2 regions of the Bacillus sp. Bwzl_19 genome follow, and region 1 is predicted to be linked to the other one. Evidence: riboswitches for the same ligand, from Rfam matches in the RefSeq annotation. Region 1 holds a riboswitch; the other holds the start of a gene.
The links. Region 1 has a riboswitch for glycine ahead of gcvT (glycine cleavage system aminomethyltransferase GcvT). Riboswitches for the same ligand answer to the same signal wherever they lie in the genome.
Positions count from the first base shown of each region.

Region 1 (5,059 bases):
CGTGAGCGCCCGCCGCAGGCTGCAGCGTCACCTCGTCCATACCCGTAATTTCCTCCAAGTGTCCGCTTAAATCGTATAAAAGCTCAAGCGCTCCCTGAACCGTGTCCTCGTCCTGAAGCGGGTGAATGGCTGAAAAGCCTGGGAACCGGGCAATTTTTTCATTTAATTTCGGATTGTATTTCATCGTACAGGAGCCGAGCGGATAAAAACCTGAATCAACCCCGTGGTTTCTCTTAGAAAGTGCGGTATAATGCCGCATAATATCAAGCTCTGATACTTCCGGAAGCTTTGCGTCTTCATTGCGGATATAATCACCCGGAAGAAGGCTTTCAAGCTCCGTTTCCGGTACATCAAGCTCCGGAAGGCTGTAACCGACACGCCCTTCGCGGGACATTTCAAAAATAAGCGTCTGATCTTGATTATTCATGTTGATCCCCCAATCCCGCAATAAGCGAATCGATCTCTTCTTTTGTTCTCAGCTCTGTGACGGCAATGAGCATATGCTGCTTCAGTTCCGGATACGCTAGGCCTAAATCATATCCGCCGATTATGCCTTGTTGTAAGAGCCTCCGGTTTGCTTCCTTGACTGGCTCATTCAGCCTGACTGCAAACTCATTAAACATCGGGCCGTCAAACGCTATGTGCAAGCCGGCTTTTTCCGCTTGGCGTCTCGCGTAATCAGCTTTCAGTATATTTTGGCGGGCTATGTCTTTGACGCCGTTTTTTCCGAGCGCCGTCATCGCAACTGAAGCCGCTAAAGCGTTCAGCGCCTGGTTTGAGCAAATGTTGGAGGTGGCTTTGTCTCTTCTGATATGCTGTTCGCGCGCCTGAAGGGTGAGAACAAAGCCTCTTCGGCCGTTTTCATCCTCCGTTTGGCCGACAAGACGGCCCGGCACCTTCCTCATCAGTTTTTTCGTTACTGCAAAATAGCCGCAGTGCGGGCCGCCGAACGCCGCAGGTATGCCGAATGGCTGCGCGTCCCCGACGACGATGTCAGCTCCGTATGCCCCGGGCGGTGTCAAAATACCGAGAGCGAGCGGGTTTGAAGAAACAATCAGCTGGCTGTTTCCTTTATGTGCGAGCGGCTCAATGTCCTTTAACGGCTCAATTTGTCCGAAGAAGTTCGGATACTGGACGATCACGGCGGCCGTTTCATCGCAAACGGCATCCTCTAATGCTTCAAGGTCTGTGACGCCGTTTTTCGCGGGCACCTCTACTACCTCGATATATTGGCCTTTTGCGTATGTTTTCAGGACATCCCGTGATTCCGGATGAACGGCCGCGGAAATGACGATTTTTTTCTTTTTCGTATGGCCCGACGCAAGCATCGCCGCTTCCGCCAACGCCGTCCCCCCATCGTACATGGAGGAGTTTGCGATATCCATCCCCGTTAACTCACAGATCATCGTTTGAAATTCAAAAATCGCCTGCAGCTCTCCTTGTGAAATTTCAGGCTGGTAAGGCGTATATGCCGTGTAAAACTCTGACCGGGAAATCACATGGTCGACGATAACCGGCTGATAGTGATCGTACACACCTGCGCCCAGAAAAGATGCATATGTAACAGCGTCCTTATTTTTCGCTGCAAGCTTTGTCAGCTCTCTCGTCAGCTCTGTTTCTGATTTTGCTTTTTTAATTTGGTAGTCTTTTTGAAACCTCACATCTTCCGGGATATCGGCAAACAGTTCATCAATTGTTTCTGCGCCGATGGCTTTCAGCATTTCTTTTTTATCCTGTTCTGTCGCGGGCAAATATCGATGCTTCATATGACTCTCCTTTTTCAGCTCTGTTTTGGACGTTTATAAAACGGTGTGCGGACAATCTTCGCTTTTACCGTTTTTTTGCGGATTTCCACTTCTACTTCCGTTCCGATTTCACTGAATTCCGTTTTGATTAAGGCAAGGCCGATATTTTTCTTTAAAGTCGGAGATTGTGTGCCTGTCGTGACTTCACCGATTGCAACACCGTCTTTTTTTACGGCGTATCCGTGTCTCGGAATCCCTTTTTCAATCATCTCAAGCCCGACCAGCTTACGCGGAGCTCCTTTTTCTTTCTGTTCACTCAATACAGACTTCCCAAAAAAATCGGAATCTTTCTTGTGCTTTACGGCAAATCCGATTCCGGCTTCGATCGGCGTAATGTCTTTCGTCAATTCCTGACCGTATAAAGCGAGCTTCGCTTCAAATCTCAGCGTATCACGGGCGCCGAGACCGCACGGAACGAGCCCTTCATTCTCTCCCGCTGCAAGAATCTCTTTAAAAAGATGAACCGCGTCTCCGTTGCGGCAATAAAGCTCAAACCCGTCTTCACCGGTATATCCCGTTCTTGAAAGCAGGACTTGGCGTCCGGCAACGTCCGCCTCATCAATAAACGTAAACGGCTTTAAGGAAGCCAAATCACATTCAGTCAGCTTCGAAAGAACCGTCTGAGCATTCGGTCCCTGAACGGCAAGCAGTGAAATCTCGTCAGACTGATTCGTTAATGTGACATCCCCTTTTGCATGTTCCTTCAGCCAAGCGAGGTCTTTTTCAATATTAGACGCATTGATTACGAGCAGATAGCAGGTTTCGCTTTTCTGATAGATCAGCAAGTCATCGACCGTGCCTCCGTCGGGATAACACATGGCGGTATAAAGCGCGCTTTTCGGCTTTAAGTCGGCAACGTCATTTGTCATCATTTTTTGCAGAAAAGACAGGGCGTCTTGCCCGGATACTTCGACTTCTCCCATATGGGACACATCAAACAGGCCCGCTTTTGTGCGGACGGCTTCATGCTCCTCTTTAATAGAAGAAAATTGAACAGGCAGCTCCCATCCTCCAAAATCAATCGTTTTTCCGCCGTATTCTTTATATACGTCATAAAGCGGTGTTCGTTTCAGCATCATCTTCCCCCTTCAGTCATTGGCGCATTGTAAAGACATATAAAAAAGGACAGAGAAACACCTCATGAAAATGAAGGTTTCTCTGTCCCGGCACCTGAAAGTTTACTTTATGAAAACATCATAAAGACGTCCCCTTTGGTGGTCTGCCTTTTCTGCTCGCAGACACTCTCCAGAGTTGCGTCGAGCAAGAGTTCTTTTGCCTGAGAGATTCACTCCGCAGTTTGCTCCTTCGGCGCCCGGATGCACATCTTTCTTCCGAGTCTCTCCCCTTGCTGTCATTCGCTCATATTTACCAATTGTTATGGACATACTAAAGCAATATCTTGGGTGAAATCATTACTTATATCCTACCACCCTCACTTACGTCCGGCAACAAAAATTATGATAAATCAGTTTTTTAAAAGAAAGGCGGTTTTGTTACATATGACAGCAGAGATCATATTTGATGCAAACTGGCCGGGAGAGTTTTCTGAGCGGCTGAAAACGGACGGTCCCTGGTCAAATTGGGAGTTGTACAAACTGTCGGCTGAAGTCCAGCAGACTCTTGCCATTCCTGAATTTGAAGGGTTGAGGGCTCCTTTATACCTGCCCGATTTCACTCCGCTTCCCCATCAGCTTGAAGTTGCCCAGAAAGTCGTTGAAAAAATGAACGGCAAGGCGATTTTGGCTGATGAAGTGGGGCTCGGAAAAACGGTGGAAGCGGGCCTGATTTTAAAAGAATACATGATTCGCGGGCTGGCAAAAAAAATCCTGATTCTTGTGCCGGCATCACTCGTTTCCCAATGGGTGAAAGAGCTTCAGGAGAAGTTTTTAATACCGGCTGTTGAACAGAAGAAAAGCTATGTGTGGGAACAGTGCGATATCGTCGTTTCTTCGATTGATACGGCCAAACGCTCGCCTCACAAGGAAATTGTGCTTTCTATTCCGTATGATCTCGTCATTATTGACGAGGCGCACAAGCTCAAAAACAGCAAAACGAAAAATTATGAATTTGCGAGAAGTCTTGTGAAGAAGTACTGCCTGCTTCTGACGGCAACCCCGATCCAAAACCGGATCGAAGAAATTTTTAATTTAGTGTCACTGTTAAAGCCCGGCCACTTGGGAAATGAAAGCGGATTTCAAGAAACCTTCAATCAAAAGGACGGAATTGACGCTCATGAGCATTTGAAAGAGCTCGTCAATAAGGTGATGATCCGAAACACACGGAGCGACACGGGGCTTACATGGACGAAGCGCCACGTCGAAACAGTGCCGATCACCTTTTCACCGACGGAACAGGCGCTTTACGATGACATTGCCGCACTGAAAAACGGCACGGAAAAGCCGACAAGCGCATTTTCCATTATGACGCTGCAAAGAGAGTGCTGTTCAAGCCGGGAAGCCGTGTATATGACGCTTAAAAAAATGCTTGATCAAAAGGAGCAAAAAGCGCCCGCATTCGATGAACAGACGATTGCGAATTTAATGGACCGCATCAATCAAGTCACGCAAAACTCAAAAGCGATCCAAGTGGTTGACTTGATCCAAAAGATTAATGACAAGGTCATTATTTTTACTGAGTACCGGGCGACACAGATTTACCTGCAATGGTTTCTTCAGCAGAACGGCATAAGCTCTGTTCCGTTCAGAGGCGGATTTAAGCGTGGGAAAAAAGACTGGATGAAGGATCTCTTCCGGGGGAAAGTGCAAGTGCTGATCGCTACGGAAGCCGGCGGCGAAGGGATCAACCTGCAATTCTGTAATCATATTATCAACTATGATCTCCCGTGGAACCCGATGCGGCTTGAACAAAGAATCGGAAGGATACACAGACTCGGTCAGGAAAGAGATGTCCACATTTACAACATGGCGACAAAACATACGGTAGAAGAGCATATCTTAAAACTTCTGTATGACAAAATTCATTTATTCGAAAATGTCGTCGGAGAATTAGATGACATATTAACAAAAATCAAAGTGAACAATTTTGAAGACCACTTACATGATATTTTATGCCACTCGCTGACAGAGGAAGAAATGCGAATCAAAATGGACAATCTTACCTCTTTTCTATCGTACGGTACGGAAAAGCCGGCCAGAAAAAAAGGCTCTTAATCTAAAGGAGGAAGCGCGACATGAGACAGCAGGAGGTTCACGAATTTTTACTGCGCTTTTTTGAAGCGAACCACTGCCCGATTA
Region 1 covers NZ_CM142729.1:2,163,407-2,168,465, forward strand. Annotated here, with positions in the region: gene gcvPB (aminomethyl-transferring glycine dehydrogenase subunit GcvPB) at 1-427, opposite strand, end outside; gene gcvPA (aminomethyl-transferring glycine dehydrogenase subunit GcvPA) at 420-1,766, opposite strand; gene gcvT (glycine cleavage system aminomethyltransferase GcvT) at 1,781-2,881, opposite strand; glycine riboswitch at 3,060-3,160, opposite strand; gene ACW5MY_RS11485 (DEAD/DEAH box helicase) at 3,305-4,975, shown strand; gene ACW5MY_RS11490 (YqhG family protein) at 4,996-5,059, shown strand, end outside.

Region 2 (5,059 bases), 1.4 Mb from region 1:
CTCAGAAAGCTTAAAACCAACAGCACGCTTCTTAGGGTCATCAACCGTATACATGACGTTGACCTCAAGACCATCCTCATAAAAGACGTAGGCCATTTTGATATTTTCCACTTGGAAACGCGACGTTTCTAAAGGTTTGGCCGCAAACTCAATATCACGTTCTTCTTTCAAAATTCGGTTTACATACTCAAGGGTCTCGCAGGACTCGCCGGCTGGTACCACCGTAAATTCATGCTTGTATTTGTTCATTAAGTAACGGGCTTCATTAGCACGTAAACCAGCAAGCGCTTCTGCCACGGGTGAAGACTCTAAACCAACAGCAGACACATTTTTAAAATCAACAATATATGACAATTCCATCTCTCCTTTTATCTCTTTATTTCCTGACAACAGGAATCCACATTTCACCAAATACTAAACCGTTTCGCTGCCCCATCTCAACCGTTGCATTCGGCCCGCCGACATAGGCAAAATTCTTTGCTTCCGGCAAGACCTGACCAAAGGCAATGCCGGTAAGCTTATTGCTCAATTCATCGGCCGTCTTCCCTTCCCCTTTCACAACCAGATATTCCCCCTTAGGAAATTGGATGACTCTGGTTTCTCCGGTCACTGACGCCTCTTCCTCTGTCATCACGCCAGCATAATGCATCAACCTGTTGTTTACCGCTTCGTTCACGGCAAAAATATAGTCATTTGCGGCAATGGCTTTCAAGGTGTCAAGCCTTCCATCTTGTTTGACGGCTTCCCAAAAGTCAGCCTTTTCCTTGTTTATGCCGGCATAGTCTGTGTAATCGCTCTTAAGCTCAGTAACAATACCAAAAACGGTAAATCCGTCTTTTTCTTCCAGAGTATAATTTTCCATATTCAAAACCTTCCTCTTTTTAAAATAATCAAATGATTTTTGTCTTTTCAATTGATGCGTTTATAATAACCTTAAATCATGTCAAAAAATGATACTGTTTAGGAGGTCCCGATGAAAAAAGTTGAACGGATTAATATTATCATGCGGTATATCAACAACCGCGCCCACTTTACAATTTCTGAAATCATGCGGGAATTTGATATCTCTCGTTCGACAGCTATTAGAGATATCAGAGAAATTGAAGCCATGGGGATGCCGCTTGTTGCTGAAGTTGGAAGGAGCGGCGGTTATTTTGTCATGAACCACTCTGTCCTGCCCGCTGTTCGCTTTACCGATAATGAGATTAAAGCTCTTTTTATTGCGTTTATGGCCACAAGAAATCAACAGCTCCCTTATCTAAAGAGCCGTCAATCTTTAGCTGAAAAATTGCTGGGCCTTATCTCCGAAAGCCAGCAAGAGACCCTGGTTCTTTTAAATCAAATCTTGCTTTTTGAAGGGACAAACCCCCATAATCCCGACCTGCTTGAGCTCTCAGATCTCCCCCATCCCATGTTAGAAAAACTCATCCAGCTACTTCTTTCGGATAGCTATTTATGGATTACCATCAAAGAAGAGAAGGTAATAAAGTCTTATCCAATCTGCCTCTTGCACCCTTATCATGAAAAAGGCCTTTGGCTGATTGAAGGCTTTGATGTAAAGGATGAGAAGAGGAGGATTTTCCCTGCGGACAATCTTACCAATGTCAAACCATACTCTGCGAAAAAAAGAATAAGCAAGAAAAAGATTTTAGAGAAACTAAGCGAGCAGGAAGAAGTAATCAACCTTGTTCTTGAACTTGGTCCAAAGGCGATTGCCCAATTCAAAAAATATCATCCTTTAAAAATGTCAATTTCCTATACGAATCCTTATCAAACCACAGCCATTCTAGAGACTTATATCAATGTCAGTAATCCCGAAGAATTGACCGAAATAACAAATTGGCTGCTTTTCCTAGGTAAGGATATCAAGGTCAGGGAAGTACCGAAAGAAGTCTTAGAAGGTTTACAAGAGAGATTAAGCTTATTCTGTCCATAAGCAGTGCCAGTTAAACCCCGTTATTTTTCGAAAAGGAAAATATAGCCGCTAGGATAGGTGAGTTTAAGAATACTAGAGTTCACTGTAAGTAAGACCATTGACAAACCACTCGACTTCTATTAAAATAAAAAGTTAGCTGATAGGTATTTTCTATCAGAAACTCAATACGTAGCAGGCTATGATTGCTGTGGGTCGCACTACAGCAGGAGCGGCTTCTGGAGAGACCGCGGATTTTCCGCGGCGCCGAAGGGTTCACAATCTCAGGCAAAAGGACAGAAGAGTACCGAATATGTATTTGTCATGCTGTTGATTGTCAGCGGCGCAAATATAATTTGATATTCTTATGACCATGAGATTGGAGGGCATCCAATCTCTTTTTTTATTGGCTTTATTTTCTCGTCGTTCATAAAAAAGTAAGGAGGAGTCAGATGTGGAACAGCGAGAGCTAAAGAGGGACTTATCGAATCGGCATGTGCAGCTTATCGCCATTGGCGGCACGATCGGCACCGGGTTGTTTTTAGGGTCCGGTAAGGCGATTCAGCTGGCGGGTCCTTCTATCATCTTTGCGTATTTTATTGTAGGTATTGCGCTTTTTTTCGTTATGCGGTCGCTGGGAGAACTGCTTTTATCTAAAGCGGGGTACCAATCATTAACGGATATCGCCGAGGCGTATTTAGGGCCGCGGGCAGCGTTTGTCACCGGCTGGACCTATTGGTTTTGCTGGATTATGACGGCTATGGCGGATGTGATCGCCGTCGGTGTGTATGTGAAATATTGGTTTGATATTCCGCAGTGGATTCCTGCACTGATCTGTTTGCTCATTTTATTGGGGCTTAATCTGTTAACGGTCAAGATTTTTGGAGAATTGGAGTTTTGGTTCGCTTTAATTAAGGTGATCACGATCCTCGCGTTAATCGTCATCGGGGTGATTTTGCTGGTGATTGGGTTCAAAACGCATACTGGAACGGTTTCAGCAGCGAATCTGTGGGTGCACGGCGGCTTGTTTCCAAACGGATTTTCAGGCTTTTTGCTTTCGTTCCAGATGGTGATCTTTGCCTATGTCGGTGTGGAATTAGTCGGTGTGTCGGCAGCGGAAACATCAAATCCGAAAAAAAACATTCCGTCCGCGATCAATAAAATTCCTTTGCGTATTTTATTTTTCTACGTCGGGGCATTGATCATCCTCTTATGTATTAACCCTTGGACGCAGCTGAATGCGGCGGAAAGTCCTTTTGTGAAGACCTTCAGCTTAGTCGGCATTCCGCTGGCCGCGGGAATCATTAATTTCGTCGTATTAACGTCAGCCGCTTCTGCTTGTAACAGCGGAATGTTTTCAACAAGCCGGATTTTGTATAACTTAAGCAAAACGAAACAGGCGCCGGCAAGTTTCGAGAAGCTGAATAAAAATCATGTGCCGAGCCGCGCGTTATGGGTGTCGGTCATTGTCCTGTCAGCAGGGGCACTTTTAAGCAAATTGATTCCGGAAGAAGCCTTTGGCATCGTGACAACCATCAGCGCGATTTGTTTCATTTGGGTGTGGGGTGTGATTCTTGTCTGCCATATCAGATACAGGAAAACCCGGCCGGACTTACACGCGGCATCAACATTCAAAGCGCCGTTTGCGCCGTTTATCAATTACGTTGTTCTGGCACTGTTTGCGGTCATTCTGGTTATTATGCTGTTTGCGGATGCGACGCGCCCGGCCTTATTGCTGACGCCGCTGTGGTTTATTGGATTATTTATTTTATATTGGATGAGAAAAAACAGGGCAACAAGAACATGATGAGTCAAATTAAATCTCTTGAAAAAGACGGTGTACTGCATGCAGTATGCCGTCTTTATTTTTAATTAACCGTTTCCTTTTATAGGCATATATTTAATGTAGATATAGAACGAGAGGAATGGAGTCATGGAAAACAATTCGTACATGAATGGACAATCGTCATACCCCGCTTATGCTGATTCCTATCTATTAAGAGAATACGGGACGCTGCCGGGCAGAAGAGGACACTATGAAATGATATTTCATTGGAACCATTTAGATTGGGATTTTCCGAATGATGAGATGAAAAAAGAATTTTACAAAAAGGAATATTGGAAAAAGTGTATGCCGGCCGGCATTAAAATGGATCGGCAGGGGCATTATTATGTGTCGGTTCCCCGCTGGGCTCACGGTGTTCCGGCTACCTTGAACAAGATTGTGATAAAAGACGGGAAGCCGTTATTAGAGGCCTTTCCAAGCTGGGAGTGGAATCGGGCTGGAAACCCGGCTGTTCTTCAGTCCGTCTTGGGGTACGAGATTGATGAATACAATCGGATGTGGATTCTTGACCAAGGGAAAATTGCTTATGAAAGGTCACCGGAAGGCTCACAGAAGCTTGTGATCATTGATTTAGACCGCAATCAGCTGATCGATTCAATTCAGATTCCGAATGAGATTGCCAATTACCGTACGTCTTTCTTAAATGATGTTGTCGTTGACAATAAAAATGGGTTTGTCTATATCACGGATTCGGGTAATGGCTGGCCGGACCATCCGCTTGATGGGGGAATCATTGTGTTTAACATAAGAACAAGGACTTTCCGGCGCGTGCTTGACCGGCATTTCAGCACGCAGGACTTTCCGGGATTTCATTTTGAGATTGATAACCGGCCGGTGTTTACAAACAAGCCGGTAAAGATCGGAGCGGATGGAATCGCACTGTCCGGAGAACGGACGGTTCTTTACTATTGTCAGGTCACGGGACGGAATTTATATGCGATTGATACATCTCTCCTGCAGGATTTTCAAACGCCTCTGGAAGTGATTTCGAGGTCCGTTCGAGCGGTGGGAAGCAAGGGTACGACGACTGATGGTATGCATGCTGATCATCAGGGAAATGTTTTTTACACCATGCTTGAGGGGAAAGGCATTGGCGTTTACCAGCCAGAAGATAACAGCTTTCATCAGTTCGTCTCGGATGACAGAATGCTTTGGGTGGACGGAGTGGCTTTCGATCAAAAAGGGTCGATCATTTTTAACAGCAACCGGCTGCATCAAATGTTTGATGAGTCACGGCAGGATATTAACTGGTCCTATCCGTACAATTTGATCATATGGAAAGCGTTTGTCGGTCCTGATGT
Region 2 covers NZ_CM142729.1:3,595,257-3,600,315, reverse strand. Annotated here, with positions in the region: gene ACW5MY_RS19020 (hypothetical protein) at 1-354, opposite strand, end outside; gene ACW5MY_RS19015 (GyrI-like domain-containing protein) at 377-862, opposite strand; gene ACW5MY_RS19010 (helix-turn-helix transcriptional regulator) at 974-1,936, shown strand; glycine riboswitch at 2,142-2,222, shown strand; gene ACW5MY_RS19005 (amino acid permease) at 2,367-3,719, shown strand; gene ACW5MY_RS19000 (L-dopachrome tautomerase-related protein) at 3,846-5,059, shown strand, end outside.
Region 2: it holds a riboswitch for glycine, as region 1 does, so the genes downstream of both, ACW5MY_RS19005 (amino acid permease) here and gcvT (glycine cleavage system aminomethyltransferase GcvT) in region 1, are expected to answer to the same signal.